4 regions of the Glutamicibacter protophormiae genome follow, and region 2 is predicted to be linked to each of the others. Evidence: riboswitches for the same ligand, from Rfam matches in the RefSeq annotation. Region 2 holds a riboswitch; each other region holds the start of a gene.
What was found. A riboswitch is a leader RNA that binds a small molecule or an ion and turns the genes downstream of it on or off. The one in region 2 is predicted to bind thiamine pyrophosphate.

Region 1 (2,190 bases), 250 kb from region 2:
CACCCACCCCCAGGTAGTCGATGAACTCGGCATCGCGATTGGCCTGGGCGATCTGCTCCTCGGTGGAGGCGCTCAGCCCGATGATGCCCTCGCCGAGCAGCTGGCGGGCCAGATGCACCGGCACATCCTTCTGCCCGATGTGGATGCCGGTCACCGCGGCCCCCGCGGCGCGCGCGGCCAGGAACACGTCGATGCGGTCGTTGACCAGCAGCTCGGCCTTGCCTTCGGTCAGCTTCGCGGCGGCGAGCGTCAGCTCGAAGAACTCGCGCGCGCTTTCCTCCTTGGCGCGCAGCTGGATCCACTGGATTCCGCCGGCCACGGCTGCTTCGATCACCTCAAGGGTGCTGTGCGGGGTGCAGCTGTCGGTGTTGGCCACCAGGTAGGCTCCGAGTTCACGCATGGGTCGTCTCCTCACAGTTCAGGCTCTCAAGTGCGGCGGGCTCGACGGCCGCCAGGGAATCAAGGAAGGCCACGGCAAAGCTGCCCGGCCCGGAGCTGGCGGCCAGCGCCTTTTCGGCGGCCAGGCCGTAGTATCCGTGGGCCGCCACGGCGGCTTCGAACGGGTCCTCGTGCACCGCGAGCATGCCTGCGCATACCGCGCCCAGGGCGCAGCCGCCGCCGGTGATGCGGGTCAGGCCGATGCCGTTGGTGTGCACCAGCACGGTGCGCTGCGCGTCGATGACAGCATCCGCCTCGCCGGAGATCGCGACCACCGAACCGTATTTCACTGCCAGCTCGCGCCCGGCGGCGATGGCTTCCTGCACGCTGTCCAGCGAGTCCACACCTCGGCCGGAGGATTCCCAGCCGGCCAGCGCCATAATTTCCGAGGCGTTGCCGCGGATCAGCGTGGGGCGCCGGGCAACGATGCGCTGGGCGAATTCGGTGCGCACCGGCAGCGCACCGACGGCCACCGGGTCAAGCACCCAGGGGGTGCCTGCGGCGCTCGCCGACTCGACGGCTTCTTCCATGGCACGCAGCTGTTCGGTGGTGGGCGTGCCCAGATTGACCAGCATGGCCGAGGCGGCCGCGGCGAACGGCCCGGCTTCCCCGGGCAGGTCCGTCATGGCCGGGGCCGCGCCGGAAGCCAGCAGCACGTTGGCGGTGAAATTGGTAACCACGGTGTTCGTCAGGCAGAACACCAAGGGGGATTGTTCCCGGTAATTGCGGGCAACAATAGGCAGAGTCATGCGACATCCCTCCGCTAGCTTGACCTAGTTCAGGTTCAACGGGTCTCATCTCAGTCGGCTTCTCCGACACCCCGTGTCACTGATCCCGAGGGTACGCAGATAACCGCGCGAGGACAAATTCTTAACGAGCCCGGCGCTCCACCAGCGCCTTTATCGTCGCCGCGTCCACCCCCAGCTCCGCTGCCAGTTCCCAGACCCGGTCCACGGCCCGAATGAGGTCCTCGTCCAGCGGCTGCTGCCCGGGCAGCTGGTTGACCACGGTGCCCGCCCGGCGGCGCGAGGAGATCAGGCCTTCGGCCTCCAGTTCCTTGTAGGCGCGGGCCACGGTGCCCGCCGCCACCCCCAGATCGGTGGCCAGCGCACGCACCGTGGGCAGCTTGCTCCCGGCCGCCAGCTCTCCCAGCGATATCAGCGAGGCCACCTGGGCCCGGATCTGTTCGTAGGGCGGAAGCGCCGAGTCCAGGTCCACGGTGATCTGGGCGCTCATCGAAGCCCTGCGTCGCTGGTTTCCGGAAGCATCGAGCCCTGCGGGCGCGGCAGTGCCAGCACCGCCGGGGCGCAGAAGATCAGCAGCCCGAACAGGCCGAATCCTTCGAATAACCCGTATCCCATGAGCGGCATGGCGACGAGTGCTCCGGTGACCACACGCATCGAGCGGAATTCCAGCACCTGCCGATACCAGGTTTCCACCTCGCCTCCCACTTGCCACGGAAGCGCCACGGAACGGACCAGCAGGACGAATCCTGCATGCGCGGCGAGCAGCGCAGCGGCCAGCCCGACGATGATCCACCGGTTCGGTGGGACAAATCCCCACAGCAGCGCCAGCGGAGGAAAGAGCAGGAAGTACAGGCTGGCCGCCATCAGGAGTCCGGCGACAACGTAGGTCCATAGCGGCAGGCGAGCGGCGGGTTTGGGCAATCGCGCCACCGCTCGGGTCCAGAAGGCCATGTACGCCAGGTAGGCGGCGTTGACCAGTAGGTAGAACAGCGCCGCGCCCGCGAGG
Region 2 (2,190 bases):
GATCCGGATTCTCGTGAGAACGCCGATGAACTGCTGATGGGAACGGCCGGTTTCTTCCGCGTAACGACCTACACGGATGAAAACGGCCAGCCAGTATCTGTCAACGAATCGATGTCCATGGGCGCTGACGCGCAAGATGCGGGAACCTACGTTGTGGAATTCGGGTGTTGGGGAGTCGGACTCGCAACTTTGCAGGTATTTCTCGACAGCGAGGCTATGGATCCGGATGTCTTGCCTTCAAACGAGATCCCGTTGAACTGCGGTATCCCCGCGAAAACAACTGAAGGTGTGTTTGAAATTGACCGGGCCGCCCAGGGCTACACCATTTTAGTTTCTGGAGAACCTGAAACGGTCGGCTCTTTCGAGGTCAATCTGTACCGGAGAAATGACGGGTGACTGGATGAGGAAGATGATGCCTCTACTCGGTGCCGCGGTTCTGGCGCTCACGTCCTGCACGACTCCGGTCTCCGAATTGAGCCCGGTAGATCGCGAATTTTCCAACCTGGGATCGGACAACATTCAATACCGGCAGCCCATCGCGGAGCTGTCGTCGGAGGAGAAGCTCGAACAACAAGAGGCCGCGATGACCTTTCCCCCGCTGATGTATCTTGCAGTAGTCGGGTTGCATTCAACGGCCGGGAGCGAAGAAAGCATGGGTTTCTGGCAAGGAGAACTCGACCAACGTGGATATCACGGGCTGGTTGCCTGGGCCGCGGCGGGATTCAAGTACCAACAGGGCGGAACCCTGGCCCCGGACACAACATCTGTTGAGGTGGACTTGCCCGGGCCGTATTTGATCAAATATGCCTGCACCGGAACGGGCCAGGTCGACCTGACTGTCCGGGACGGGGCAACGACATTGCTGGAGCATTCCCACACGTGCACGAAACCCCACAACGTGGCCGAGTTCGAGATCGACCGGAAGCTAATCCAGAGCATGGTCATCGAGCAGGTTCCGCAACCTGAAACCCGAGCTAGCTACGAATACCAAGTGATCCAGTAGCATCCCGAAACTCCCGGAAGAGACTTGTGTTGGGTCGTCCGAGACGGCCTGTGGTACTAATGGGACATAGTGACACGGGGTGCCGCCGAGCGGCTGAGATAAAACCCGTCGAACCTGATCCAGTTAGCACTGGCGAAGGGAATGTCCTGGATACCTCGATGCCACGCATCCATCCCGGGGTCCCGTTCGCCTTGACACATCTTCAAGGAGTTCGAGCACCATGAACGCACGCACAGCAATCGACGCCGCAACGTCGGCAAACTCTTCCCTTCCTCTCAAGGACCAGCTGGTGCTGGTCACCGGCGGAGCGCGCGGACTGGGCGCCGCCATCAGCACCGCTTTTCTGAAGGCCGGGGCGCAGGTCGTGATCAATTACAACAGCTCCTTCCAGGCGGCCGAGGAACTGGCCGATGCCTTCCCCGGGCAGGCGCTGGTCTTGCAGGCCGACGTGCGCGACGCCGACGCGTTGAAGGCGCTGGTTGCCGCGGCGACCGAGCATTTCGGACGACCAGTCACCACCCTGGTCAACAACGCCCTGGTTGACTTCTCCTTCAACGGGGATGCCCGCTCCAAGGCGGACGAGCTGTCCGCCGAAGAACTCACCGCCCAGTTCACCGGCTCCGTGCTCGCACCCGTCGGTGCAATCCAGGCGGCGCTGCCGGGCATGCGCCAGGCCGGCTTCGGGCGCATCATCAACATCGGCACCAACCTGTTCCAGCACCCCGTGGTCCCGTACCACGACTACACCGCCGCCAAGGCGGCGCTGCTGTCGCTGACCCGCACCTTCGCCGACGACCTGGGCCCGGAGGGAATCAACGTCAACATGGTTTCCGGCGGCCTGCTGCGCACCACCGATGCCTCGGCGGCCACCCCGGCGGAGGTCTTCGACCTGATCGCCTCCGGCACCCCGCTGCGCCGGGTGACCTCCCCGGCCGAGCTCGCCGACGCGGTGCTGTTCTTCGCCTCGCCGCTTTCGCGCGGGGTGACCGGGCAGAACCTGATCGTCGACGGCGGACTGGTCAAGGGATGAGCCAGCCGGTGAAGCAGGCCCGTTTCAACCTGTTCATCTACGGCGCCGGACACCACCAGGCGGCCTGGCGTGCGCCGGACTCCCCGGCGGAGCGGCTGGGCGAGACTGCGTACTACGTCGAATTGGCGCAGGTGGCCGAACGGGGCCTGCTGGACGC
Region 3 (2,190 bases), 1.3 Mb from region 2:
AACGCGTCCTGCCCGCCAACCAGCAGCTCGCCGCGCGGGCCGGCCTCCTCATCGACTTCGAGCACACCGGCCAGCGCGTGCAGCAGGGTGGATTTGCCGGCCCCGGACGGGCCCAGCAAAAGCACCTTCTGCCCCGCGGGGATGTGCACGTCCAGCCCGGCAATGGCCGGGCGCGCGCGCTCCGCATGCTGCCAGGTGAACCTGCGGGCGCTGATCTGCACTCCCTGCCGGGTCAACGGGGCCGTACGCCCGTTGGCGGCGGCGCTCATTTTCGCACCGCGAACGCCGGCTCCAGGTGCGCGCGGCGGCTGGCGAGGTTGCTCAGCGCGCCGGTGCGGGCCAGTGCCCGGGTGATCCACCAGGACAGCAGGCCGGCGACCACCAGGCCGGAGAAGGCGGTGGCACCCACGTGGAACAGCTTCATGGCCTCGGTGTATTCGGCCACGCTGCCCACCACGTAGGCTTCGCTGAGGCCGGCGAACAGGCCCGATCCCAGACCCGCCAGCAGCGCCACCGGCAGGTTCCAGTTGCGGTAGCGGAACAGCGCGAACACCAGCTCGGCGCCGAGGCCCTGGACCAGCCCGGAAATCAGCACCGGCATGCCCCAGTGCGTGCCCAGCAGTGCTTCGACAACCGCGGCCAGCACTTCGCAGAACAGGGCCGCGCCTGGCTTGCGGATGATCAGTGCGCCGAGCACCGCCGGGAACAGCCACAGGCCGGTCAGCAGGGCGGTGCCGGGCGGGAAGGCGGTGAAGGCCAGCGAAAACAGGCCGTAGCTGGCGGACCAGGCCCAGAAGACCACGCCGGAGGCGACGGCGATCACCGAGGCGATGACGATGTCGACTACGCGCCAGGTGCTGCGCTGCGTCGTGCGGGATGTACTCATAAGATGTCCTCCTTGATACAGGAGGGGGGATGAACGGATTAAGGGCGCCATCAGACGCCGGTCCGCATCCGAGATGCTCGACTTCCTTCGCCGGTACTAGCCGGGGCAGGTTCGAGGGTCTGCGATCTATCGCACTCTCAGCGTCTTTTGCCGCGAACGGCCTGACGCTCCCCTGTCGGAATAATTGCTGCCCACCCACCATACCGCAGGTAAGCTGGCAACGGAACGACAAGTCGCAACGTTGAACGTGAGGTCCACATGAACACAGTACAAAAGCTCATCGCCACCGGTATTTCCCTGGGTGCGGGCTTCGTCGGCAGCAAACTGGTCGACCAGCTCTGGAAGGGTTTCACCGGCAGCACCGCCCCGCGCAAGGGCAGCGAGGAAGCAGCCGAGGCCTCCATGCGCCAGGCGCTGACCTTCGCCGTCTTCTCAGCCGTGGTCGCGGCAGTCATCCAGGTGCTGGCCGATCGCGGCGCCACCAAGGCCATCGCCAAGTTCACCAAGTAGAACCCCCGGCGCAACGGCGGCGGGCCATTCCCCAGCGGGGTGATGGCCCGCCGCCGTTCGTTGCGGGAAGGCTATTTTCCGTCCGGCCCGGGGTCTTGCCTGTCGACGACCGGAATGGCGCCGGTGGCCGACCCGGAGCTCACCTTGTCCACAACTTGGCGCAGCTCGTCGGAGAACAGGGTGTCCTTGGCCGCGTGCTTGGTGCGGTAGCCCGAACGTCCGATCATGTGGGCGGACACCGGAGCGGTCAGCAGCTGCATGGCCCACGCCAGGATCAGCACCGGGACGATGGTCCAGTTGCGCAGGTGGATGGCCAGCCCGGCGAAGATCAGCAGGAAGCCGAGCACCTGGGGTTTGGTGGCCGCGTGCATGCGGGTGAGCATGTCGGGGAAGGTCAGCAGGCCGATGCCCGCGATCAGGGACATCAGGCATCCGAGGATCAGCAGGACCGCAACGAGGATGTCGAGGAAAAGCTCCATTACGCATTCCTCTGATCCGACACGTAGCGCGAGACGGTCACCGATCCGATGAATCCGAGGGTGCAGGCGGCCACCACGAACAACAGGTAGTCGGTGTGCCGGTTCAGCGCCATCTCCAGGCACAGGGCTGCGGAAATAATCAGCAGCATCACATCCAACGCCAGCACCCGGTCCAGGATCGAGGGGCCCTTGACGACGCGGATCAGGCAGGCGATGCCGCCCAAGGCCAGCAGGCTGCCGCAGATCCAGATGACAACTTCGATCATGGCTGCTCCTTCTTCCTTCTCACCCTGGGACTGCATTCGTTTTTGATGG
Region 4 (2,190 bases), 1.7 Mb from region 2:
CCATGGCTTCGAGATTGAGAAGGCGGCGGAGCAGGCCGATCCGCTGGCCCGGATCCGGCTTCGCCATGTCCACATTTCCGCGTCGGACGTGTCACGATAGATCCATGAGCGAAAACACCCGTGATCTGCGTGAAGTCAAAGTCGAGCGAGTCGAGTCCAAGAAGTACCGGGCAACCAGCGGCGAAACCGGTGCCAGCCTGGAATTCGGCCAGGGCGAAGGGCTGCTGACCCCGGTGGAGCTGCTGCTGGCGGCCATCGCCGGGTGCTCGGCCATCGACGTCGACGTGGCCACCACGCGCCGCAGCGAGCCGGAGAAGTTCGAGGTGGCCGCCAGCGGCTACAAGCTGAGCGAGGAGGGCGCCGGACGCATGGAGGACATCAAGATGTCCTTCGACCTGAAGTTCCCGGACACCGACGAGGGCCGCAAGGCCGCCGGCATGGTCGAGCGCATCGTGAAGCTCTCCCACGACAAGTACTGCACGGTCTCGCGCACCGTCGAGCTGGGGGCCAAGGTCACCAGCGAGATCGCTGACTAGCGAACCTCCCGCCGCGGCGGGAAACCGGCCAGGCGCCGGAGCATAAGAACATAGTCAACACGCCACTGCCCGGTGCAGCGGCTCGTGGTACGGATCCGGGTGGACCGAACCGGACGAGCGCCGCCCGGGCAGTGGCGCGTTCGCGGCCGGGCCGCCGGAGCTCGTGCCCCGGGGCGCGGCGGAAGCCTAACGCTGGGCCAGGACCTGGAAGGTGATGGTGCCTTCGGCATCCACGTTGGCGTCGAGCACCTTGTCGTCCAGGGCGTCGGTGACCAGCTCGTCGAGGAAGACGGGGCTGCCCTCGCCCTGGATCACCTGGTCCGCCGGCTGCGGGCCGTCAACCACGCGCACGGCAAAACGCGCGGTGGGCTGGCCCTCGGCCGCGTCGGCGGGCTGGATGCGAAGCCCCGCCTCGTTCTCCTCCGTCTGGTTGGTGACCAGCGAGGTCACGATCGCATCGGCCTGATCGGTCAGTGTCAGCACTGTGTTCTCCTTCCGGTTGCGGTGCCGCCCGGTTCCGGGCGCCTTCACGCCACACTTCCGCACCCTTCGGGCCCGGGGCAAACAAACTGATGGATCTTTGAGGATTTACCCACCCGGCGCCGTGGAAAGCCCCGTGCATTGCGCGGATCAGGGACCATCGCGCGCGAAGATGACGCGCAAGGACGCGCCGGGCTGGCTTTTGCGCCGCGGGTCGTGCCTATAATCGCTTCAACTCCGCGGGAGCCTGAACCGACCAGGCTGAGAGGGCACCGAGCCGACCGCCACACCTGATGCGGGTCATGCCGCCGTAGGAAGGAAGTGCCGTCGTTGCACGTCGCCATCATCGGGGCCGGAATCATCGGCCTGTCCACCGCCTTCGAACTGCTCTCGCGCGGTAGCGAGGTCACCGTCATCGACCCGGATCCCGGGCAGGGCGCCAGCCGCGCCGCCGCCGGGATGCTCGCCCCGGCCGCCGAAACCACCTGGGGCCAGGGAATCCTGCACGAACTGCTCGGCGCCTCCAACCAGCGCTACCCGCAGTTCGTGGAACGCATCGAACAGGCCACCAGCCTGCGCCCGGACTACCTGCGGAACGCGACCCTCGTGGTGGCCTCCGAACCGGCCGACCGCGATGCCCTGCACGAGCTGGTGCAGCTGCAGACCAATCTGGGATTCGGCGCCGAAGTGCTGCTGCCCAGCGCCGCCCGCCGGCTGGAACCGGCGCTGGCCAGCAACATCGCCGGCGCCGTGCGCTGCGCCGGCGACCACCAGATCGACCCGCGCTCGGTGGTTCGGATCCTGGCCGGGCACCTGGACGCGCACCTGGTCCGCGAACCCGCCGTCGAGCTGCTGCAGCGCGCCGGGGCCACCCGCGCGGTGCGCACCGGCAGCGGCCGGATCATCGAGGCGGACCAGGTGGTGCTCGCCGCGGGCCTGGGCGCCGTTGCCGGGGCGCCGCGGCTGCCGCTGCGCCCGGTGTACGGGGACATCTTCCGGCTGCAGGGCCCCTCCGGACCGCCGCTGCTGCAGCACACCGTGCGCGGGATCGTGCACCGCGACCCGGTGTACCTGGTGCCGCGCGCCGACGGTTCGCTGGTGCTGGGCGCCAGCAGCCGCGAGGACGGCAACGAGGCGGTCAACATCGGGCAGATGCACCGGCTGCTGGACAACG

Region 1: another riboswitch for thiamine pyrophosphate. It lies ahead of thiM (hydroxyethylthiazole kinase); the one in region 2 lies ahead of JQN66_RS01510 (3-oxoacyl-ACP reductase).
Region 3: another riboswitch for thiamine pyrophosphate. It lies ahead of JQN66_RS13050 (ECF transporter S component); the one in region 2 lies ahead of JQN66_RS01510 (3-oxoacyl-ACP reductase).
Region 4: another riboswitch for thiamine pyrophosphate. It lies ahead of thiO (glycine oxidase ThiO); the one in region 2 lies ahead of JQN66_RS01510 (3-oxoacyl-ACP reductase).

The regions. Positions count from the first base shown of each region.
Region 1 covers NZ_CP069806.1:57,981-60,170, forward strand. The annotation lists gene thiE (thiamine phosphate synthase) at 1-400, opposite strand, end outside; gene thiM (hydroxyethylthiazole kinase) at 393-1,187, opposite strand; TPP riboswitch at 1,177-1,271, opposite strand; gene JQN66_RS00305 (GntR family transcriptional regulator) at 1,309-1,674, opposite strand; gene JQN66_RS00310 (hypothetical protein) at 1,671-2,190, opposite strand, start outside.
Region 2 covers NZ_CP069806.1:304,255-306,444, forward strand. The annotation lists gene JQN66_RS01500 (hypothetical protein) at 1-396, shown strand, start outside; gene JQN66_RS01505 (hypothetical protein) at 401-1,003, shown strand; TPP riboswitch at 1,069-1,162, shown strand; gene JQN66_RS01510 (3-oxoacyl-ACP reductase) at 1,224-2,033, shown strand; gene JQN66_RS01515 (NtaA/DmoA family FMN-dependent monooxygenase) at 2,030-2,190, shown strand, end outside.
Region 3 covers NZ_CP069806.1:2,787,098-2,789,287, forward strand. The annotation lists gene JQN66_RS13045 (ATP-binding cassette domain-containing protein) at 1-269, opposite strand, end outside; gene JQN66_RS13050 (ECF transporter S component) at 266-886, opposite strand; TPP riboswitch at 952-1,070, opposite strand; gene JQN66_RS13055 (DUF4235 domain-containing protein) at 1,145-1,396, shown strand; gene mnhG (monovalent cation/H(+) antiporter subunit G) at 1,468-1,875, opposite strand; gene JQN66_RS13065 (MrpF/PhaF family protein) at 1,875-2,141, opposite strand; gene JQN66_RS13070 (Na+/H+ antiporter subunit E) at 2,138-2,190, opposite strand, start outside.
Region 4 covers NZ_CP069806.1:2,463,849-2,466,038, reverse strand. The annotation lists gene JQN66_RS11445 (GNAT family N-acetyltransferase) at 1-100, shown strand, start outside; gene JQN66_RS11440 (OsmC family protein) at 105-536, shown strand; gene JQN66_RS11435 (Fe-S cluster assembly protein HesB) at 723-1,019, opposite strand; TPP riboswitch at 1,246-1,350, shown strand; gene thiO (glycine oxidase ThiO) at 1,338-2,190, shown strand, end outside.